Regions from separate parts of the Variovorax sp. Soil_C_39 genome, predicted to be linked through region 1. Evidence: riboswitches for the same ligand, from Rfam matches in the RefSeq annotation. Region 1 holds a riboswitch; the other holds the start of a gene.
The links. Region 1 has a riboswitch for S-adenosylhomocysteine ahead of metH (methionine synthase). Riboswitches for the same ligand answer to the same signal wherever they lie in the genome.

Region 1 (11,663 bases):
CAGCCCCAGCGGCCGCTCGCGCGACCACACCACGTCGACCCACAGGTCGAGCCCGTTGCTGAGGTTCTCGAACGGAATCTCGACCAGCGCACCGGTCGCCACGTGCGGCCGGGCGAAATTGCGCGGCAGCCAGCCCCAGCCGAGGCCGGCGGTGATCAGGCTCAGCGCGGCCAGCGCGTTGTCGGTGCGCCAGACATGGCGCGCGAACACGAAGCGCGGGTCGCTGGTGGCGAGGTCGCGTCCGGCCACCACGATCTGCCGCGTGTTCGTGAGGTGCTCCTCGCGCAGGCGCTGGCCCGCGGCCGCCTGCAGCACCGGATGGCCGGGCGCCATGACCGCCACCATGGTGTCGCTGCCCACCTCCTGGAATCCTTCGCGGCCGTCGAGGCTCGGCCGCTCGAACACCAGCGCCAGCTGCGCGCGCCCGCTGTGCAGCAGGGCCAGCGCATCGGCCTGCGGCGCCGCCAGCACCTCGACCTGCAGCAGCGGGTATTCGTCGGCGAGCGCCGCGAGCGGACCGCTCCAGGGCGCCGCCAGCAGTTCGGGCGCGATCGCCAGCGTGAGGCGGTCTTCGAGCCCCCGCGTGAGCGCGAGCGCCTGCACCTGCAACTGCTTGAGCTGCGCCGCGAGCAGCCGCGCCTGCGGCTCCAGAGATCGCGCGGCGGCGGTCGGCTGTGGCTCGCGGCCGCTGCGGTCGAACAGCGGCAGCGCCAGCTCGGCCTCGAGGTTGGCGATCGCCATGCTCACCGCCGACGGCACCTTGTGCAGCGCACGCGCCGCGGCCGAGAAGGAGCCGTGGTCGATCACGGCCAGAAAGACTTCGACGCTGTCGCTGGAGAAGGCCATGGGTGTCGATCTATCAATAAAACTGAAACAAGTTAACTTTTTATATCAGCAAATCACAAATAAAGTCCAGGCATCGCTTTTTCATTTGCCAGAGGAACAGGTCATGCAGGGCATCCAACGCCGCGTCGTCTACATCGCTCTTTACGAAGGGATCGCCATCGTGGCCGCCAGCGCCGGGCTGGCGCTGATGACGGGCGCGGGGCTCGGCCATTCGGGCGCGCTGGCCGTCGCGGCCTCGGTGGTCGCGGTGATCTGGAACCTGCTGTTCAACGCGCTTTTCGAGCGCTGGGAAGCGCGCCAGCTGGTTCGCGGGCGCAGCCTGCGCCGCCGTATCGCCCATGCGATCGGCTTCGAGGGCGGCCTGATCGCGGTGCTGGTGCCGCTGTTCGCCTGGGGCCTGGGCGTGTCGCTCTGGGAGGCGCTCGTCATGGACCTGGGCCTGGTGGTGTTCTTCCTGGTCTACACCTTCGTCTTCAACTGGGGCTTCGACCGCGTGTTCGGCCTGCCGGCCTCGGCCGCCCCCGCCACGCCCGCGCCAGCGGACGGGATGGCGCGCCAGGGCGCCTGAACGCCCCCGCGCGGCCGCGGCGCCTGCCGCAGCCGGTAAAATCACGCTCCCTTCCAAGGAGCGTTGCAGCGGCGGCCCACACAGCGGCCCGCCGTCAGGCTTGGAAGGCGCCCTGCTGGCCGGGGCGCAAGCCGCCAACGACGCTCACCTGCCGTTTTTCCCTGCACAGGTGAGCCCCGATGAGTGATGTTTCCACGACCCCCGTTCCCGCGATGAAGCTGTCCGGCCTCGAGCCGGTGGCCATCGGTGCCGGCTCGCTGTTCGTCAACATCGGGGAGCGCACCAACGTCACCGGCTCGAAGGCCTTCGCGCGGATGATCCTGAACGGCCAGTTCGAAGAGGCGCTGGCCGTGGCGCGCCAGCAGGTCGAGAACGGCGCGCAGGTGATCGACATCAACATGGACGAAGCCATGCTCGACAGCAAGGCCGCGATGGTGCGCTTCCTGAACCTGATCGCGAGCGAGCCCGACATCGCGCGCGTGCCGGTGATGGTCGACAGCTCGAAGTGGGACGTCATCGAGGCGGGGCTGCGCTGCATCCAGGGCAAGGGCATCGTCAACTCCATCTCCATGAAGGAAGGCGTCGACAAGTTCAAGCACGAGGCCCGGCTCGTGCGGCGCTATGGCGCGGCGGCGGTGGTGATGGCCTTCGACGAGAAGGGCCAGGCCGACACCTTCGAGCGCAAAATCGAGATCTGCGAGCGCGCCTACCGCATCCTTGTGGACGAGGTGGACTTTCCGCCCGAGGACATCATCTTCGACCCGAACATCTTCGCGATCGCCACCGGCATCGAGGAGCACGACAACTACGCGGTCGACTTCATCAACGCGGTGCGCTGGATCAAGCAGAACCTGCCGGGCGCCAAGGTGTCGGGCGGCGTCTCCAACGTGAGCTTCAGCTTCCGCGGCAACGACCCGGTGCGCGAAGCGATCCACACCGTGTTTCTCTACCACGCGATCCAGGCCGGCATGGACATGGGCATCGTCAACGCCGGCATGGTCGGCGTGTACGACGACCTCGAGCCGACCTTGCGCGAGCGCGTGGAAGACGTGGTGCTGAACCGCCGTTCCGATGCGGGCGAGCGCCTGGTCGAAGTGGCCGAGACCGCCAAGAGCGGTGCCAAGGACGACAGCAAGAAGCTCGAATGGCGCGGCACGCCGGAGCATCCGGTGCACGTCAACCAGCGCCTGTCGCACGCCATGGTGCACGGCATCACCGACTTCATCGTCGAGGACACCGAAGAGGCCTACCAGCAGATCCTCGCCAAGGGCGGCCGGCCGCTGCACGTGATCGAAGGCCCGTTGATGGACGGCATGAACATCGTGGGCGACCTGTTCGGCCAGGGCAAGATGTTCCTGCCGCAGGTGGTGAAGTCGGCGCGCGTGATGAAGTCGGCCGTGGCCCACCTCATTCCCTACATCGAGGAAGAGAAGCGCCAGGACGAGGCCGCGGGCCGCGACGTGCGCACCAAGGGCAAGATCATCATCGCCACGGTGAAGGGCGACGTGCACGACATCGGCAAGAACATCGTCACCGTCGTGCTCCAGTGCAACAACTTCGAGGTGGTGAACATGGGCGTGATGGTCCCGTGCCACGAGATCCTGGCCCGGGCCAAGGTCGAGGGCGCGGACATCGTCGGCCTCTCGGGCCTGATCACGCCGAGCCTCGAGGAGATGCAGTACGTGGCCGGCGAGATGCAGAAGGACGACCATTTCCGCATCCGGAAGATCCCGCTCATGATCGGCGGCGCCACCACCAGCCGCGTGCACACGGCCGTGAAGATCGCACCGCACTACGAAGGCCCCGTGGTCTACGTGCCCGACGCCTCGCGCAGCGTGAGCGTGGCGCAGAGCCTGCTGTCGGATCAGGCGGCCGCCTACATCGGCGAGATCAACGCCGACTACGACAAGGTGCGGCTGCAGCACGCCAACAAGAAGCAGGTGCCGCTGTGGCCGCTCGCCAAGGCGCGCGCCAACAAGACGCCGATCGACTGGTCGAACTACGTGCCGCCGGTGCCCAAGTTCATCGGCCGGCGCGTGTTCAAGAACTTCGACCTGACCGAGCTCGCGAAGTACATCGACTGGGGCCCGTTCTTCCAGACCTGGGACCTGGCCGGGCCGTTCCCCGCGATCCTCAAGGACGAGGTCGTCGGCACCGAGGCCGTGCGCGTCTATGCCGACGGCCAGCGCATGCTCAAGCGACTGATCGAAGGGCGCTGGCTCACCGCAAGCGGCGTGGTGGGCTTCTGGCCCGCCAACACGGTGAACGACGACGACATCGCGCTCTATACCGACGAGACGCGCAGCGAAGTGGCGCTCACCTGGTACGGCATGCGCCAGCAGGCAGAGAAGCACGTGATCGACGGCGTGATGCGCCCGAGCCGCTGCCTGGCCGACTTCGTCGCGCCGAAGGACAGCGGCCTGGCGGACTACGTGGGCGTGTTCGCGGTCACCGCGGGCCTGGGCGTCGAGAAGAAGGAGAAGTACTTCACCGACGACCTCGACGACTACTCTGCCATCATGCTCAAGGCGCTGGCCGACCGGCTGGCCGAGGCCTTTGCCGAGGCGCTGCACCATCGCGCGCGCACCGACTTGTGGGGCTACGCGAGCGACGAGGCGCTCGGCAATGACGAGATGATCGCCGAGAAATACCGCGGCATCCGCCCCGCGCCCGGCTACCCAGCCTGCCCCGACCACAGCGTGAAGCGCCCGATGTTCGACCTTCTGGGTTGCGCGGACATTGGCATGACGCTCACCGAAAGCCTCGCTATGATGCCGGCCGCCAGCGTGAGCGGTTTCTACCTGAGCCACCCCGACGCCACGTACTTCAACGTCGGCAAGATCGGGCACGACCAGCTGCAGGACCAGGCCGCGCGGCGCAAGCAGAGCGAATCCGAACTCGAGCGCCTGCTGGCACCCAACCTTTGAACCCGCCGGCCGCCCGGCACCGGGAGTCGTTATTCAGAAGCTGATGTTTGCAGCCGCGCAGTACGCGGCATGGGCGGTCTTCGTGGTCGCCTGCTGGGGCGCGGGACGCGCGCTGCTTGCGCACCTGGCGCCGCCGCCCCGTCGCGATGCCTGGCTCGAGGCGGCCATGGCCGCGGCCCTCGGGGTCGGCTTCTTCATCTGCGCCTTCCAGCTGCTCGCGGTCTTCGGCCTGTTCAAGCCGCAGGCCACGGCGGCGCTGGTCGGCGCGGGCGTGCTGGCGGCGGCGCTGCAGGCAAGGCCCTGGTGGCGCGCGCTGCGGGTGCTGCGCGGCACTGCGGCCGTCGCCGCCCGGGCGCCCTGGGCGCGCAACGAGAAGATCGCCGCCATCGCGCTCGCGCTGGTGGCGCTGCCATCGATCGTCGCGCCGCTCGCGCCACCGGCCGCGTTCGACGAGCTCATGTACCACCTGCCCTATGCGCGCCTGGTGGCCGAGCAGGGCAGCCTCGGCATCCACGAGTGGCTGCGCTACCCCTGGTTCCCGTACAACTACAACCTGCTCTATGCGGCCGCGCTGCAACTCGGCGACGACGTGCTGCCGCACCTGCTCAACGGACTGGCCGGCGCGCTCTCGGTGCTGATGGTCTTTCGCCTCGGGATGCTGCATGCGAACCGGCTCACCGCCTGCATCGGCGCCGCGATCTGGCTCGGCATCGGCGACTATTCGAATGCGCTCATCGACATGGGCGTGGCGCTCTTCGTGCTCACGGCCTGCGTGGCGCTGTGGTGGTGGCGCGAGTCCGAGCCGGTGGCGGGCGGCATGCGCTGGCTCGGCGTGGCGGCCTTCGCGCTCGGCGTGGCTGCGGGTTCCAAGTACCAGGCGCTGACCTTCCTGCCGCTGGTGGCGCTGTTCGTCGTGTGGCACGAGCGGCGGCCCAAGGCCTGGGCGCTGGCGCTGGCCTGCTTCCTCGTGCCCTGCATCTATTGGTATGCCCGCAATGCCGTGATGACCGGCGACCCGTTCAACCCGATCGGCGCCCGCGTGTTCGGCTTCACCGACTGGATCCCGGCCGACTACGTGCAGCAAGTCGCCGATGTGCGCGACCATGCCGCGCGGCCCAACCTGCTGATCTGGGCCGTGTTCCTCGCGCCCTTCGGCCTGCTCTGGAAGCGCTCGCCCGCGCTGCGCGCCGCCGGCTGGTTCAGCTTCTATTCGGTGGCCGTCTGGCTCATCACTTCGCGCTATCCGCGCTACCTCACGGCCTCGTACCCGCTGATCGCGCTGACGGCGGCCATCGGCTGGCAGGTGCTGTTCGGCTGGATCGCCAAGGGCCTGGGCCGCATGTTCGGCCGCCGCGGGCTGCCGGGCGGCGCCGCTGCGGCGGTGGTGTCGCCGGGGCGCTTCGGCCTCGCGGCCGACTGGGCCGCCGTGCTGCTGCTGGCCGCGCTGGCCGCGGTGTCGATGCGCCAGACCGCCGAGAAGATCGCGATGATCTCGCCCACACAAGAGACGCGCGAAGCCTTCCTGCGGCAGAACGTGCCCGGCTACGGCGCCATGGACTACCTGCGCCGGCATGCCGACGGGCGCGTCTACCAGATCGCGCTCAACGAGGCGATTTACTACGGGCCGAATCCGATCTGGGGCGACACGCTCGGCCCCTGGCGCTACCGCGACTTTTTGCTGCTGCCGCCGGGCGACATGGCGCGCAAGCTCGCCGGCCTGGGCTTTACCGCCATCGTCATGCCGACCTCGTTGGTGCCCACGCTCGCCACCCGGCCCGGCTTCGACGCGCACTTCACCCTGCTGTACGAACAGGACGGCGGCCGGGCGTACCGTATCCTCTCGAGCGCACCATGAACGAGCCCCAGACGCCAGCCACCGCCCCGATGCGCATCGCCGCGGTCATCCCCTGCTACAACGAGGCGCTTTCCATCGCGCAGGTGATCGCCGAGTTCCGCGCGGCGCTGCCCGAGGCCGAGATCCACGTCTTCGACAACAACTCGACCGACGACACCGGCGCCATCGCGCGCGCGAACGGCGCCTGGGTCACGCACGTGGCCGCGCCCGGCAAGGGCAACGTGGTGCGCCGCATGTTCGCCGACGTCGAGGCCGACGTCTACGTCACGGTCGACGGCGACGCCACCTACGACGTGGCCAGCGCGCGGCGGCTGGTCGATGCGCTGGTGGAGGGCAACCTCGACATGGTGGTGGGCAGCCGCGTCGACGATGGCCAGAACGCGCTCACCTACCGCACCGGCCACCGCTTCGGCAACCGGCTTCTGACCGGCGCCGTCGCGCAGCTCTTCGGCGGCGGCCTGACCGACATGCTCTCGGGCTACCGCGTGTTCTCGCGCCGCTACGTGAAGTCGTTCCCCGCGCTGTCGCAGGGCTTCGAGATCGAGACCGAACTCACCGTGCATGCGCTCGAACTGCGCATGCCCTATGCCGAGATCGCGACCGCCTACACCACGCGCCCCGAGGGCTCGCACAGCAAGCTCTCGACCTACCGCGACGGCTGGCGCATCCTCAGGACCATCTGCAAGCTGTTCATCAGCGAGCGGCCGCTGCAGTTCTTCTCGATCTTCGCGGCGGTGCTGGGCATCGGCGCGATCGCGCTGGCGATCCCGCTCCTCATCACTTACATGCACACCGGCCTGGTGCCGCGCCTGCCCACCGCGGTGCTCGCGACCGGCGCCATGCTCGCGGCCATGCTGTCGATGGTGTGCGGCGTGGTGATGCACGCGATCCGGCTCGCGCGCCGCGAAACCAAGCGGCTGCGCTACCTCGGGGTGCCGGGCGTCGGGCTGTTCCGCCGCGGGGCATGAAACCCGGCCGCGAGTTCCTGCTGTTCGCCGCGGTCGGCGCAGCGGGTTTCGTGGTCGACGTGGCGGTGCTGTACCTCGCCGCGCCCTGGCTCGGCTGGTACGGCGCGCGCGTGGTGTCGTTCTGGGCGGCGGCCACCGCGACCTGGGCGCTGAACCGGCGCTACACCTTCGCGGCGCGGCCGTCGGGCAGCTCGCTCGTGCGCGAATACCTCGGCTATCTCGTCACCATGCTCGGCGGCGCGGCCGTGAACTACGGCGCCTACGTGGGGGTGCTGCATGCCTTCGAAGGCCGCTGGGTGCCGGCGCTCGGCGTCGCGGCCGGCAGTTGCGCGGGGCTCGTGGTCAATTTCGTGGCCGCGCGGCAACTCGTCTTCAAGGCGCGCCGCCGGCCCTAGCCGCTCAGTGCGCGCCCGAGACCACCACCGGGATCTCGGTCGCGGGCGGCGTGTTGCGGCTGCGGCCGCAGCGCACGATGCCGTCGATCATCACCATGCCCACGCCCGGGATGTCGCCGAGCTGCACGCTCTCGAGCAGGCCCGGCGCGGGCGAATGCTGGGCCCGGTCCATGAACACGAAGTCGGCATCGCGGCCCACTTCGACGAGGCCGCAGTTGAGCTTGCGGATCTTCGCGGTGTTGCCGGTGGCGAAGCAGAACACCAGCTCGGCCGGGATGTTCGCGATCGAAGACAGCATCGCAATCATGCGCAGGATGCCCAGTGGCTGCACGCCCGAGCCCGCGGGCCCGTCGGTGCCGAGGATCACGCGGTGCGGGCACTTGAGCTCGAGCGCCGCCCGGGCCGCCGCGATGGCCACCTTCTCGTTGCCGTTGTGCACGATCTCGATCGCGCGCGAGCTCTTCTCGCACAGCTCGCACACGTGCGCCTCGGGCAGCGAGGTGTGGCCGCCGTTGATGTGGCCGATCACGTCGGCGTCGGCCTCGAGCACCACGTCCTTGTCGATCAGGCCCGAGCCCGGAATCGAGGGCCCGCCCGTGTGGATCGTGCTCTGGATGCCGTACTTGCGCGCCCAGGCGACCATCTCCTTGGCCTCGTAGCCGGCCTTGACCGAGCCCAGGCCGACTTCGCCGAGCAGGCTCACGCCGGCTTCGGCGAGTTCCTTGAAATCGCTCTCGACCATGCCCTTCTCGATCACCGGTGCGCCGGCCAGCACCTTCACGCCGCCGGGACGGAAGTTGTCGAACGCACGCTGTGCAGTGATGGCCAGCGCCTTCAGGCCCACGATGTCCTTCGGCCGGCCCGGCAGGTGCACTTCGCCGGCCGAGATCATGGTGGTCACGCCGCCGTGCATGGTCGAGTCGATCCAGCCGATCTGTCCCTGGCGCGGCGTCCAGTCGCCGAAGACCGGATGCACGTGGCTGTCGATCAGGCCCGGCGCGACGCAGGTCTTCTTCGCGTCGATGACCGTCTTCGCGCCTTCGAGGTCGCAGTCCTTCTGCTTGCCGACCGCGACGATCAGGCCGTCGTTCACCACGATGGTGTCGGCGTCGAGGATGGGCCGGTCGATGTCGCCCGACAGCAGGAGCCCTATGTTCTGGATGACGACCTTGCCCGACTTGCCGCCGGTTGCGATTTCTGCCATGGGGTTTTGTCCTCGTCGTGGGGTGGAGTGATGTTGTTGGGGGCCTGGGCTTCGTCGGCCCGCACGGTGCGCAGCAGCGTCTCGATCACGAACGCTTCCCAGTGAGCGATCGCCTCGGGCGACTCCAGCGGCTCGCCGAGAAAGGCCGTGAGCGTGTGCCGGTTCGAGGTGTAGAAGTAGCCGGTCGAGGCGATCAGCAGATAGATGTCGCGCGCCACCAGGTCGCGGCGGAACAGCCCCTGCGCCGCGCCGCTCGCAAGGATCTCGGCAAGGATCGACACCGCGCGTGACGAATACTCGCGCGCCCGCAGCGACTTCGAGATGTGCCGGCCCTTGTGCAGGTTCTCGGTGTTGAGCAGCGTCACGAACTCGGGATTCCTGCGGTAGTAGCCGAGCACGAAGCGGATCACTTCGGTCAGCGCCTCGACTGGCCGCGAGGCATCGAGCGCGATCGCGGCCTCCGCATCGTCCATGCGCTGGTAGATGCCTTCGAGCACCGCGATGAACAGGCCTTCCTTGCTGCCGAAGTAGTAATAGATCATGCGGTCGTACGACTTCGCGGCCTTGGAGATCTTCTCCACGCTGCCGCCGTCGTAGCCGTATTTCGCGAAGACCTTGGTCGCCGCCTTCAGGATGCTGTCGCGCGTGGCCTGCGCCGCGGCCTCGCGCACGCCGGTGCGGCGCTGGGGCTTGGCGGCTGCGGTGCTGCGGCTGTCGGCCATCGTTCGCGCGGCGGACCTGGCTACTTCTCGGCGAAGGCGCGCTCTACGACGAAGTCGCCCGGCGTGGAGGTGTTGCCTTCCTTGAAGCCGCGCTTCTCGAGGATGTGCTTCAGGTCGACCAGCAAGCCGGGGCTGCCGCAGAGCATGACGCGGTCTTCCACCGGATTGATCGCGGGCAGGCCGAGGTCGTCGGTGAGCTTGTTGGTCTCGATCAGGTCGGTGATGCGGCCCTGGTTGCGGAACTCCTCGCGGGTGACCGTGGGGTAGTAGAGCAGCTGCTTTTCGATCATCTCGCCCAGGAACTCGTGCTTGGGCAGGTGGTCGGTGACGAGGTCGTGGTAGGCCAGCTCGTCGACCTGGCGCACGCCGTGCACCAGGATGACCTGTTCGAACTTTTCGTAGGTCTCGGGGTCTCGGATCACGCTCATGAACGGTGCGAGGCCGGTGCCCGTGCCGAACAGGTAGAGGCGCTTGCCCGGCAGCGTGTAGTCGATCAGCAGCGTGCCGGTCGGCTTGCGCCCGACGATGATGGTGTCGCCGACCTGGATGTGCTGCAGCTTCGAAGTGAGCGGGCCCTCTTCGACCTTGATGCTCAGGAACTCGAGGTGTTCCTCGTAGTTGGGGCTCACGATGCTGTAGGCACGCAGCAGGGGCTTGCCGTTGACCTTCAGCCCGATCATCGTGAAATGGCCGTTCGAAAAACGCAGCGCCGGGTCGCGCGTGGTGGTGAAGGTGAACAGGCGGTCGGTCCAGTGGTGGACGCTCAGGACGCGTTCTTCGCTGAATGCACTCATACGGAACTCAAGAGTTGTTGGGTTGTGGACAGTGAGGATGGCTGAGCCGGAATGCACCTTGAAGGGGCGGCAAGCCCCGGCCGGCTGCGAACCCTCCATTGTCGTTGGTCGGAAAAACCCCGATGAACACCGCGAGAAAACACCATTGCAAGCACCGGGCCCGTTTGCTACATTGGTCTCGAATGTAGTGAACGCAACATGAAAGTGTAGGGAATGCTACACAAACGGCAGGCGGCGCACAAGCGGGCAGACGGCACGTTTGTTGCAAACCCCACCGGACCTGCTGCCTCCGCACACTGCCCACGAGATCGCCCCGATGACCGAACACACCAAGACAGACGGACTGCCCGGCATGGACATGCCGGTGGCCTTCGAAGCCGGCGCCAGCGCCTTCGGCAAGGCCCCGCCGCGCAACGAGAAGATGAGCACCGCCAAGGTCGAGTGCAACGCCTGCCCGGTGCTGTGCCAGATCTCCGAGGGCCGCACCGGCGCCTGCGACCGCTATGCCAACCGCGAGGGCGTGCTGGTGCGCGTCGACCCCGTGGTGCTGCTGCGCCGCGAGCTCGCCGCCGAGACGCCCGCGCTGGTGCCCTTCGACCGGCCCGGCGCCACGGCCGCCGAGGGCGCCGAGGCCGGCGCTCCCGACTGGAACGGCGACCTGCTGCATGCCGACCAGGTCTTCGTGACCGGCGTGGGCTCGTCCACCACCTATCCCGACTACAAGCCCGCGCCCTTCATCGTGGCCTCGAAGGCCGAGGGCGTCGACATGGTCACGGTCGTCACCGAAGGCATCTTCAGCTACTGCAGCTTCAAGGTGAAGATCGACACCGACCGCTTCCTCGGTCCCGAGCAGGCCAATGTGCGCTACCGCGGCGAAGTCGTGGGCCATGTCACCACCGCCGAATACGGCTCGCAGATGCTGTCGCTCGGCGGCGTGCACCACCTCACGGGCGGCAGCAAGAAAGAGGGCCGCATGACGGTCGAGCTGATGCAGCTGCTCGGCAACAAGAAGGCGGTGGAGTGCACCATCGACGGCGGCTCCACGCTCGTGGTCCAGGCCGGCCGCGCGCCCATCGTCAACGGCGTCGAGGAGCAGCGCATGCGCGTGGGCTGCGGCTCGGCCGCGGTCGGCATCTTCGCGCGCCAGTTCGCGGGCGTGGCCGACGAGGTGGTGGTGGTCGACGACCACATCACCGGCGTGCTGACCGAGCACCAGGCCGGGCGCTGCCTCGACATGCCGCCTTCGGGCATCCAGATGCTGGGGCGCAAGTCTACGCCGGGGCGCTACTTCCAGGTCGCGAACCCGGGCAACGGCTGGGGCGGCACCGACATCGCCGACCCGCTGGCCATCATCGAGGGCTGGGAGGAGGGCGTGGCGCGCCCC
Region 2 (11,663 bases), on a different contig from region 1:
GGTGCTGGCGCTGCTGCTGTCGACGTCGATGGTGATGCTGCTCAACATCGCGGCAGCGGCGGCGCTCAACGAACGCGGCATCAATGCGCTGACGGCACCGGTGGTCATCGTGTTCTCGGGCAACCTGCTGCCGCTGGCGCTGCTGCCCGATGCGTGGCAGCTGGCATTGCTGCTGCAGCCCTTTGCGGGCATCGTCGACATTCCCGCGCGGCTGTATTTCGGTATGGTGCAAGGGCCGCAGGCGTTGGCCGCGCTCGGCCTGCAGTGCTTCTGGATCGCGGCGGTGGTCGCGATCGGCCACCGGGCGATGCACCGCACGATGCGCAGCCTTGAAGTGCAGGGCGGCTGAGGGGCGTTGAAGCGATGGGATCGACCGCGCTCTTCCTGCGCCTCGTGCGCGCCTCGCTCGCCGGGCAGGCCCGCTATCCGGCGTCGGCGCTGATGCTGACGCTGGGGCAGTTCCTCGCGACCGGCATCGAGGTGGTCGCGGTCTGGGCGCTGTTCCACCGCTTCGGCGACGTGCAGGGCTGGACCCTCGGCGAAGTCGCCGTGTTCTACGGCTTGGTCAACTGCATGTTCGCCGTGGCCGATGCGCTGGGGCGCGGCTTCGACGTGCTGGGCACCGAGTTCTTGCGCACCGGCGCCTTCGACCGGCTGCTGCTGCGCCCGCGGCCGCTGGTGCTGCAACTGATGGGCCACGACTTCCGCATCAGCCGCCTGGGACGCCTGCTGCAGGGCGTGCTGGTGCTGGGTCTCGGCACCGCGCAGACGGGCATCGGCTGGACGCCCGATGCGGTGGCGGTGGCGCTGTTTGCGCTGGCCGGCGGCGTGGCGCTGTTCCTCGGCATCCTCGTGCTGCAGGGCACGCTGTCGTTCTGGACCGTCGAAAGCCTGGAGCTCGCCAACGTGCTGACCTATGGCGGTGTGCAGGCGGCGCAATATCCGTTGGCGCTCTATGCGCAGTGGTTCCGCCGCGTGCTGACCTTCATCGTGCCGCTGGCCTGCGTCGCCTACTACCCGGTGCTCGCGATCCTCGGCAAGCCCGATCCGCTCGGCGCGCCGCCGTGGCTGGGCTGGGTCTCGCCGCTCGCGGGCTTCGTGTTCCTTGCGGCGGCGTTCGGCGCGTGGCGCGTGGGCCTGCGCCGCTACGCTTCCACCGGCAGCTGAACAAAGAGCAGGCTACCCGGCGTTCTGCAGCGCCAACCCCGCATGCTCGCGCAGCGGATGGAAGTGGATCTTCGGAAAGCGCTCCTGCGCCAGCCGCACGTCGTAGGGCGAGGTGCACAGGAAGGCCAGCGTGTCGGCCGCGTCCTTCGCCATGCGCTGCGGGTACGCGTTGACGAACTCGCGCAGCTCGGGCGGCGCGTCGGCCGTGATCCAGCGCGCGCCGGTGTACTGGCAGCCTTCGAGCCGCACGTCGGCGTCGTACTCGGCCTTCAGGCGGTGCTGCACCACTTCGAACTGCAGCTGGCCCACGGCGCCGAGCAGCATCGGTCCGCCGATCTCGGGGCGGAACACCTGGATCGCGCCTTCCTCGCCGAGCTGGGCCAGGCCCTGCTGCAGCTGCTTGGTGCGCAGCGGGTTCTTCAGGATCACGGTCATGAAGAGCTCGGGCGCGAAGAACGGCAGGCCGGTGAACTGGAGCGACGCGCCGTCGGTGATGGTGTCGCCGAGCTGCACGCCGCCGTGCGTGGTGAAGCCGACGATGTCGCCCGCGTAGGCTTCTTCCACCGCCTCGCGGCGCTGGCTCATGAAGGTGACGACGCTGGTCGGCCGCAGCTCCTTGGCGGTGCGCTGCACCTTGAGCTTCATGCCCGGCGTGTACTTGCCCGAGGCCATGCGCACGAAGGCGATGCGGTCGCGGTGGTTGGCGTCCATGTTGGCCTGCACCTTGAAGACCACGCCCGCGAAGTCGCGGTCCTCGGGCTGGATCTCCTTGACGACCGGCTGCCGGTTGACCAGCGTGGTGCTGGTGCGCGACTGCGGCGAGGGCGCGAGGTCGACCAGCGCCTCGAGCACTTCCATCACGCCGAAGTTGTTGACGCCGGAGCCGAAGAACACCGGTGTCTGCTTGCCTGCCAGGAAAGCCTCGCGGTCCCAGGTGGGGGAGGCGCCGGTGGCGAGCTCCATGCTTTCCATCGCCGACTCGAAATCGGCGCCGAAGCGCTTGGTGAGCGTGTCGCGTTCACTCAAAGGGATGGTTTCGAAGTCGTGCGGCAGCCGCTCGCTGCCCGATTCGAACACCGTCATCGCCTGCGTGCGCAGGTTCATGATGCCGCGGAAGCTCTTGCCCTGGCCCACGGGCCAGGTCATCGGCACGCAGGGCATGCCGAGCTCGCGCTCCACCTCGTCGAGGATGTCGAGCGGCTCGCGCACCTCGCGGTCCATCTTGTTGACGAAAGTGATGATCGGCGTGTCGCGCTGGCGGCAGACCTCGATCAGCCGCCGCGTCTGCGCCTCCACGCCGTTGGCCGCGTCGATCACCATGAGCGCGGAGTCGACGGCCGTGAGCACGCGGTAGGTGTCTTCGGAGAAGTCCTTGTGGCCGGGCGTGTCGAGCAGGTTGATCACGTGGTCGCGGTACAGCATCTGCATGACCGACGAGGCCACCGAGATGCCGCGCTGCTTCTCGATTTCCATCCAGTCGGAGGTGGCGTGGCGCGAGGCCTTGCGCGCCTTCACCGAACCGGCGATCTGGATCGCGCCCGAGAACAGCAGCAGCTTCTCGGTCAGCGTGGTCTTGCCGGCGTCGGGGTGGGAAATGATGGCAAACGTCCGTCTGCGCCTGACTTCATCAGTGAATGGGCCGTGAGCCATTGATCACTCTCTTGTCTGTGTGCACACAGTTGTGCGCGTTTTCAAAGCTGCTCCAGGGGAGCAATGCAGCATAATAACCTAAAAATTACTTGACATCAAAACCTAGAATTCGTGCAACAATAAAACCTAATTATCACGAAGCAGAATTCCCTAACAATGGCAACGCCCGCAGACAAGCTCGCCCAGTCCCTCGCTGCCTTGAAGGCACTACAGGACACGCGGGCGGTCGCCATTCGAGCCTCCGACCTGACGCGCGTTCATCGGGAGCGCCTGCTCAGGAATGGCTTCATCCGTGAAGTGATGAAGGGCTGGTATGTCCCGGCCAGGCCTGACGGCGCGGCCGGCGAGAGCACCGACTGGTATGCCTCGTTCTGGCCCTTCTGCGCAGCCTACCTGACGGAGCGGTTCGGGGAGGACTGGTGCCTCGGCGCAGAGCATTCCGTCGCGCTGCATACCGGCAACTGGGACGTGCCGCGTCAGCTCCTCGTGCGCGCGACACGCGGCGGCAACAAGCCGACCGGGCTGCTGCACGACACGTCGATCTTCGACCTGCGCCTCGAAGTTCCCGCTGCCCGAGACATCGAGGTGGTGGACGGCCTGCGTCTCATGCGCCTGCCCACGGCGCTGGTGGCCTGCGCGCCCGGGCACTTCGCGGCGCACGCGGTCGAGATGCGGGCAGCACTCGCCATGATTGCCGATGCCTCCGACGTTCTGGCGCGCCTGCTCGACGGGGGACACAGCAGCATCGCCGGACGGCTCGCCGGCGCCTTCCGCAACATCGGCCGCGACCCGATTGCGGAGACGATCACCGCGACGATGCGCACGGCTGGCTACACCGTCAACGAAACCGATCCCTTCAACGACCGCCCGTCGGTCGCGATCGGACAGCGGGAAACATCTCCCTCCGTCAACCGGCTGCGCATGTCCTGGGCAGAAATGCGCGGGCCCGTGCTGGAGCGCTTTCCGCGTGCGCCCGGCCTGCCCGTCGACGCCGCGGCGTATCTGCGCCAGGTGGAAGACGTCTACGTGGCCGACGCCTACAACTCCCTCTCCATCGAGGGCTACCGGGTCAGCGCCGAACTGATCGAGCGCGTGCGTTCCGGCAGCTGGAACCCCGACACCGCGGCAGACCGCGCGCATCGGGACGCACTGGCGGCCCGTGGCTACTGGCAGGCCTTCCAGAAGATCAAGGAAACGCTGGGCCGGATTCTGCAAGGGCTGAACGCAGGGGAGGCCGCGCGAGCCGACCACGGCACCTGGTACAGGGAGATGTTCGGCCCCAGCGTCGCGGCAGGCATCCTGAAGCCTGCGGATCTCGCGGGCTATCGCAGCGGGCCCGTGTTCATTCGCCAGTCCATGCATGTGCCGCCGCGCAGCGAAGCCGTGCGGGCGTTGATGCCCGCCTTCTTCGATCTCCTGCGCGAGGAGCCGGAAGCTTCGGTGCGGGTCGTGCTCGGCCACTTCTTCTTCGTGAACATCCATCCGTACTTCGACGGCAATGGACGCATGGGCCGCTTCCTCATGAATGCGATGCTGGCATCGGGCGGGTATCCATGGGCCATCATTCCGCTGGCGCAACGGTCCCGTTACATGGCCGCGCTCGAGGCGGCGAGCGTCGGCCGGGACATCCGGCCTTTCGCTGAGCTTCTGGCCGAGCTGGTGGCCGCCGGCAAGACGCCTTAGGCCATCGGCGCAGCGCCCGCTTCAATGCTGCAGGATCTTCGACAGGAACTGCTGCGCCCGGTCCGACCGCGCCGCCGGGTTGCCGAAGAACTCCTCCTTCGGGCAGTCCTCCACGATGTGGCCCTGGTCCATGAAGATCACGCGGTGCGCGACCTTGCGCGCGAAGCCCATCTCGTGGGTGACGCACATCATCGTCATGCCCTCGCGCGCGAGCTCGACCATGACGTCGAGCACCTCGTTGACCATTTCCGGGTCGAGCGCCGAGGTGGGCTCGTCGAACAGCATCGCGACCGGGTTCATCGCAAGCGCGCGCGCAATGGCCACGCGCTGCTGCTGGCCGCCGGAGAGCTGGCCGGGGTATTTGTGCGCATGGGCGCGCATGCCGACGCGCTCGAGCAGCGCCATGGTGGCGGTGCGCGCCTCGCCGGCCGAGCGCTTCAGCACCTTCTGCTGCGCGATCGAGAGGTTCTCCTCGATCGACAGGTGCGGAAAGAGCTCGAAGTGCTGGAACACCATGCCCACGCGCGCGCGCAGCTTGTTGAGGTCGGTCTTGGGGTGGCCCACCGAGACGCCGTCGACGGTGATGCTGCCGCTCTGGAACGGCTCCAGCGCGTTGACGCATTTGATGAGCGTGGACTTGCCCGAGCCCGAAGGCCCGCAGACCACCACCACTTCGCCCTTGCGGACCTGGGTGGTGCAGTCGGTCAGCACCTGGAAGGCGCCGTAGTGCTTGTTGACGTGGCTGATGTCGATCATGGCGGGTTCCTGCGCAGTGCTTCAGCGCGCGAGCAGTTGATGGAGAACGTTGGCGACCACGCAGGTGGCGCGGCGCAGGTCGTCGAGCGGCACGCGCTCGTCGGCACGGTGGCCGTTGGCCTCGAGCAGCGACTCGGGGCCGGCGCCGTACATCACGGTCGGGATGCCGGCCTCGCTGTAGAGGCGCGCGTCGGTGTAGAGCGGCACGCCGATCGGCGTGACCGGCTTGCCCATCACCTCGCTGGCCTCGCGGCACACCAACGCGGCAAAAGCGTCGGCGCCAGGCGCGGGCGCGAACGGCCGCGCCAGCAGGATCTGGCGGATCTCCACCGAGATGCCGGGCAGGCCGCGGCAGGCGACCTCGATCACCTCACGCAGCGCGGCCTCGACGGCCTCGGGCGATTCCTCCGGAACGATGCGGCGGTCGATGCGCAGGCTCAGCTTGTCGGCCACCACGTTGGTGTTGATGCCGCCCTCGATCAGGCCGACCACCATCGTGGGATGGCCGATGCCGGGCGTGCGCGAGGGGTGTGCGGCGAGGCCGTCGCGGTAGCGGTAGAGCGCGGGCAGCAGCGTGGCCGCGGCTTCGATCGCGTCATGGCCGGTGTCGGGCCGCGCGGCATGCGCCGAGGTGCCGCGCAGCGTCACCTCGAGGTGCAGGCAGCCGTTGTGCGCCACCACCACGTGGTGCGAGAAGGCGGCCGACAGCACGTAGTCGGGCCGGCTCAGGCCTTTCGACAGGATCCAGCCGGGGCCGGTCATGCCGCCGGTTTCCTCGTCGTAGGTCAGGTGCAACTCGACCGCGCCGGCCAGCGCGGTGCCCGAGGCGGCCAGAGGTGCGCTCCGCCAGCCTCGCGGAGCAGGCCTACGAACGGCTGCGCATGCTGATCCTCGACCGCCAGATCTCTCCGGGCAGCCCACTGCAGGAGGCCAGGCTGGCCGAAGACCTGCGCATTTCGCGCACGCCCATGCGCGAGGCGCTGGTGCGGCTCGCGGGCGAAGGCCTGCTGGTGCGGCGCGATGCGCGCTCGTATGCGGTGCGGGCGCTCGGCACCAAGGAGTACTTCGACTGCATGCGCGCACGCGAGGTGATCGATGCGAGGCCATCGCGCTTGCAGTCGGCAAGATCACCGACGCCGAGATCGAAACGCTCGAAGCCGAGATCCACGCACTGGGCGAGGGCGAGCACAGCGAGACGGAGCACTGGCATTTCGACGACCGCTTCCACCTGCTGATCGCCAACGCCAGCGGCAACGTGGTGTTTCCGCGGCTGGTGGAAGAGCTGCGGGTCAACGCGCGCCTGTTCCGGCTTCACAGCCCGCTGCACCGCCACAGCGAAAACCACGACGAGCACCGCGAGATCGTGGGCGCGCTGCGCACCCGCAACGCTGAAAGTGCCCGCACGGCCATGCGCGAGCACCTGCGCAGCCTCCAGGAAGACGTCCGGCGCGCGCTGATCGACTGAGCGGCGCCCAAGCGCCTACTTGCGCTTGAGCATCTGCGTCACTTCGTCGACGTTGGCCTGGATGCGCTGGCGCACAACCTCGAACGCGTCGGCCTGCGACTTGGCGGCGAGGCCGGCGAGTTCCTGGATGTCGTCCACCGCGCGCTGAAACGACTGCCGACCGAGCTCGTCGAGCTTGGCGAGATTCTCCTTCGCATCCTTGCCGGGCATGCCCTTGGCCGCGGTCTGCCATTCGCCGATGGCCTGCTTGATCATCTCGGTCTGCCGCTGCACCACCGTCTGCAGGCCCTGGAACGACTTCTCGTTGGCCTGCATCAGCGCCTGCAGGTCCTTGCGGCTGCTTTCCAGCACCTTGCCGGCACCGCCCGTGAGGTCGAGGTCCTGCAGGCGGTCGGCCATGGCCTTGAGGGGGTTGAACATCTCCGCGGCGCCGGGGGGCGTCTTCTTCGTGTCGGTGGCGCTTGCGTTGCTGCTCGCGGTGGTCTTGCGGGGGGCGGCTTTCCTGGCAGTGGCCATGGTGACATCTCCTGTTGCGTCGTGTGAGGAAGAGAGAGAAAGGCTTGGCCGCCCGGGCGGCGAAGTGCCGCCGCCACGATACGCCGGCTGCCCGTTTTTCTCAATGTGGGAAGTCCCGCCGATTGGCCCCGGAAGGCCTCACGCTTACAATCCCCGATTCCGAGGAGCGTTGCAGCGCCATCAGGCGTGAGGCTCGGACCACATCGCAACCACGCTCATCCGCTGTTCTCGCGGTGAGTCTTTTTTCCCCGAACGCAGTGGCATCTTTCAAACCAGCTTTGTTGGAGTTCTCATGAGCGCTGTTCTCAAGCCCACCCCCGTCTCCTCCGCCGACCAGGCAATCGCCGACCTCTCGCTCGCTGCCTGGGGCCGCAAGGAAATCAGGATCGCCGAAACCGAAATGCCCGGCCTGATGGCCATCCGCGAGGAGTTCTCGAAGGCGCAGCCGCTCAAGGGTGCGCGCATCACGGGCTCGCTGCACATGACGATCCAGACCGCGGTGCTGATCGAGACGCTGCAGGCGCTCGGTGCCGAGGTGCGCTGGGCCTCGTGCAACATCTTCTCGACGCAGGACCATGCCGCCGCCGCGATCGCCGCCGCAGGCACGCCGGTGTTCGCGATCAAGGGCGAGTCGCTGAAGGACTACTGGGACTACACCCACGCGATCTTCGACTTCGGTCCCAAGGGCTCGAAGGGCGAAGGCCCGAACATGATCCTCGACGACGGCGGCGACGCCACGCTGCTGATGCACCTGGGCCAGCGCGCCGAGAAGGATCTCGGCGTGCTCGCCAACCCGGGCAGCGAGGAAGAGCGCATCCTCTACGCGGCCATCAAGGCCAAGCTCGCGGTCGATGCGACCTGGTACACGCGCAAGTCGGCAGAGATCATCGGCGTGACCGAGGAAACCACCACCGGCGTGCACCGCCTCAACGAGATGAGCGCCAAGGGCACGCTGCTGTTCCGCGCCATCAACGTGAACGACTCGGTCACCAAGAGCAAGTTCGACAACCTGTACGGCTGCCGCGAGTCGCTGGTCGACGGCATCAAGCGCGCGACCGACGTGATGATCGCCGGCAAGGTCGCCTGCGTGGCCGGCTACGGCGACGTGGGCAAGGGCTCGGCCCAGGCACTGCGCGCGCTGAGCGCCCAGGTGTGGGTGACCGAGATCGACCCGATCAACGCCCTGCAAGCCGCGATGGAAGGCTACAAGGTCGTCACCATGGAATATGCCGCCGACAAGGCCGACATATTCGTGACGACCACGGGCAACAAGGACGTCATCACGCACGACACGATGGTGAAGATGAAGGACCAGGCCATCGTCTGCAACATCGGCCACTTCGACAACGAAATCGATGTCGCGTCGATCGAGAAGTACGAGTGGGAAGAGATCAAGCCGCAGGTCGACCACATCACCTTCCCCGACGGCAAGAAGATCATCCTCTTGGCCAAGGGCCGGCTCGTGAACCTGGGCTGCGGCACGGGCCACCCGAGCTTCGTGATGTCGTCGTCGTTCGCCAACCAGACCATCGCGCAGATCGAGCTCTTCACCAAGCCCGACGCCTACCAGGCCGGCAAGGTCTACGTGCTGCCCAAGCACCTCGACGAGAAGGTCGCGCGCCTGCACCTGAAGAAGGTCGGCGCCATGCTCACCGAGCTGACCGACGCGCAGGCCGCCTACATCGGCGTGGACAAGAACGGCCCCTACAAGCCGGACACGTACCGCTACTGATGCGCGCCGACCAGCTGCTGGTGGAACGCGGCCTTGCCGCCTCGCGCTCGCAGGCCGTGCGGCTCATTGCCGGCGGCATGCGCTGGCGCGATGCGGGCACGGCCGACGCATGGCGCACCGTCGTGAAGAACCGCGACGAGGTGCCGGAGTCCGCCGAGCTCGCGCTCGACGATGCGGCCGAGGCGCGCTACGTCTCGCGCGGCGGGCTCAAGCTCGAAGGCGCACTGGCCGTGAGCGGGGTGGACCCGGCCGGCCTGCTGTGCCTCGACGTCGGCCAGTCGACCGGCGGTTTTACCGACTGCCTGCTGCAGCGCGGCGCGGCCCGGGTGGTGGGCGTCGATGTCGGCCACGGGCAGCTGCATGCGAAGCTGCGCGAGGACGAGCGCGTGCTCGCCATCGAGGGTGTCAATGCGCGTGCGCTGTCGGCGGAGGACCTGCAGGACAAGGGCGAGGATGAGGAAGAGGGCGCCGCAGAGACCGACGCGCCAGCCGAACCGCGCTTCGACCTGATCGTCGGCGACCTGTCCTTCATCTCGCTCACGCTGGTGCTGCCGGCCGTGGTGCAGTTCCTGGCCGCAGACGGCCGCCTGCTGATGCTCGTCAAGCCGCAGTTCGAGCTGCAGCCCGGGCAGGTCGGCAAGGGCGGTATCGTGCGCGATCCGGCGATGTACGAGATCGTCGAGAAGCGCCTGCGCGACGCCTGCGAGGCGCTCGGCCTGCGCGTGGTGCAGTGGTTCGAGAGCCCGATCGCCGGTGGCGACGGCAACCGCGAGTTTTTCATCCATGCCGTCCCTGCGGACGGCGCCTGAGGGGACGCCTGTGCGCCTTCCGCTGAGTTTCGAATTCTTTCCGACCAAGACGCCCGAGGGCGCGGTCAAGCTGCGCGCGGTGCGCCAGCAGCTCTATGCGCGCAAGCCCGAGTTCTGCTCGGTGACCTACGGCGCCGGCGGCTCCACGCACCAGGGCACCTTCGGTGCGGTGCAGGAGATCCTGTCCGAAGGCGTCGACGCCGCCAGCCATTTCTCGTGCATCGGCGCCACGCGCGCCACCGTGCGCGAGCAGCTGGCCGAGCTCAAGGCCATGGGCGTCAAGCGCCTCGTGGCGCTGCGCGGCGACCTGCCGAGCGGCTACGGCGTCGGCGGCGAGTTCATGTACGCGAGCGACCTCGTGGCCTTCATCCGCGAGGAGACCGGCCGCGACTTCCACATCGAGGTGGCCTGCTACCCCGAAGTGCATCCGCAGGCGCGCTCGCCCGAAGCCGACCTTCAAGCCTTCGCCGCCAAGGTGAAGGCCGGCGCCGATTCGGCGATCACGCAGTACTTCTTCAGCCCCGAGGCGTACTTCCGCTTCGTCGACGACGTGCGCAAGTTCGGTCTCGATACGCCGATCGTGCCCGGCATCATGCCGATCACCAGCTCGACGCAGCTCATGCGTTTTTCCGATGCGTGCGGCGCCGAGATCCCGCGCTGGATCCGCTTGCGGCTGCAAGGCTTCGGCGACGACACCGCATCGATCAAGGCCTTCGGCCTCGATGTGGTGACCGAACTCTGCGCGCGCCTGCGCGATGCCGGCGCGCCGGCGCTGCACTTCTACACGATGAACCAGTCGGCGGCGACGCTGGCCGTGCTGGAGCGCCTCGACTGATGGCGTGGGGCGTGCGATCGGGAAACCCGTTGCGCGTCGCGCTCGTCGCCGTGACCTGCGCGCTGGCCGGCTGCGCCATGCCGCCTGCGACAGAAGGCGCGGCAACGACGGGCGAAAAGAGTGAAAGCGAAGTCCGCCTGCTGCCGCTCCAGCGCAAGCTGTCGGTCCCGGCGGGCGCCGCGCCGCGCTCGAACGTGCCGTCGGTTCGGTACGACCTGGCGGTGTCCGAGATGGACGGGCCCGAGGACGACGGCGTGCCGGGCGACAGCGCGCCGCGCAAGATCTTCGAGCGCGGCGGAGCCTCGTGGTACGGCATTCAGTTCCATCGGCGCAAGACGGCCAGCGGCGAACTCTTCGACATGGGCGCCATGACGGCGGCGCACAAGACGCTGCCGTTCAACACCCGCGTCTGCGTGCGCAGCCTCGTCAATGGCAGCGAGGTGCTGGTGCGCATCACCGACCGCGGGCCCTTCACCCAGGGACGCATCATCGACCTGAGCCGCGCGGCCGCCGAGCGCATCGACCTGATCAGCCTCGGCATCAAGCAGGTGGCGCTGACCATCATCGACCAGCACGGCATGCGCTGCGGCGGCGAGGCTGTGGAGCCGGGGGAGACCACGATGGCGCAGGCGCCAGGAACCGATGCTGAAGCGCCGGCCAAGCCGGCGCGCCGCAAGGTGAGCGCACAGAAACGCCGCCGCCCGTAAGGGGCTGCGAGCGGTGCCTCAGCCGCCCGCGTCGAGCGAGAACCCCGCGTTTCGGTCCTGCGCGAGCCGTTCCGCGAGCTGCGGCAGGGCAGCGGCCAGCTGCGGTTTCAGCGTGTACGGCGGGTTGATCAGGAACATGCCGCTGGCAGGCAGCCCAGGACGTTGGGTCTCGCCCGTGGGCGTGACGCTCAGCTTGCTCGACTTGACCGTGAGCGTGGCGTGCAGCCACGGCTTGCCGGCCTTGGTTGCCAGGGTCTTGAGCCGGCGCGGCAGATCGTGCGCCTCGGGGCGCGGAATGATCGGATACCAGATCGCGTAAGTTCCCGTCGCGAAGCGCTTGAGC

Region 2: it holds a riboswitch for S-adenosylhomocysteine, as region 1 does, so the genes downstream of both, ahcY (adenosylhomocysteinase) here and metH (methionine synthase) in region 1, are expected to answer to the same signal.

Annotation. Positions count from the first base shown of each region.
Region 1 covers NZ_JBDGJQ010000005.1:6,525-18,187, reverse strand. Annotated here, with positions in the region: gene AC3A6J_RS14300 (LysR family transcriptional regulator) at 1-846, opposite strand, end outside; gene AC3A6J_RS14295 (PACE efflux transporter) at 950-1,414, shown strand; S-adenosyl-L-homocysteine riboswitch at 1,464-1,567, shown strand; gene metH (methionine synthase) at 1,627-4,341, shown strand; gene AC3A6J_RS14285 (ArnT family glycosyltransferase) at 4,385-6,196, shown strand; gene AC3A6J_RS14280 (glycosyltransferase family 2 protein) at 6,193-7,164, shown strand; gene AC3A6J_RS14275 (GtrA family protein) at 7,161-7,559, shown strand; gene AC3A6J_RS14270 (amidohydrolase family protein) at 7,564-8,763, opposite strand; gene AC3A6J_RS14265 (TetR/AcrR family transcriptional regulator) at 8,709-9,485, opposite strand; gene AC3A6J_RS14260 (ferredoxin--NADP reductase) at 9,506-10,279, opposite strand; gene AC3A6J_RS14255 (6-hydroxynicotinate reductase) at 10,596-11,663, shown strand, end outside.
Region 2 covers NZ_JBDGJQ010000011.1:87,003-98,665, forward strand. Annotated here, with positions in the region: gene AC3A6J_RS23350 (ABC transporter permease) at 1-349, shown strand, start outside; gene AC3A6J_RS23355 (ABC transporter permease) at 364-1,167, shown strand; gene AC3A6J_RS23360 (peptide chain release factor 3) at 1,180-2,817, opposite strand; gene AC3A6J_RS23365 (Fic family protein) at 2,974-4,500, shown strand; gene AC3A6J_RS23370 (amino acid ABC transporter ATP-binding protein) at 4,522-5,256, opposite strand; partial or broken gene AC3A6J_RS23375 (M20/M25/M40 family metallo-hydrolase) at 5,278-6,090, opposite strand; gene AC3A6J_RS23380 (GntR family transcriptional regulator) at 6,093-6,491, shown strand; gene AC3A6J_RS23385 (FadR/GntR family transcriptional regulator) at 6,398-6,721, shown strand; gene phaP (TIGR01841 family phasin) at 6,737-7,237, opposite strand; S-adenosyl-L-homocysteine riboswitch at 7,393-7,461, shown strand; gene ahcY (adenosylhomocysteinase) at 7,530-8,969, shown strand; gene AC3A6J_RS23400 (TlyA family RNA methyltransferase) at 8,969-9,778, shown strand; gene metF (methylenetetrahydrofolate reductase [NAD(P)H]) at 9,789-10,613, shown strand; gene AC3A6J_RS23410 (septal ring lytic transglycosylase RlpA family protein) at 10,625-11,320, shown strand; gene AC3A6J_RS23415 (23S rRNA (adenine(2030)-N(6))-methyltransferase RlmJ) at 11,339-11,663, opposite strand, start outside.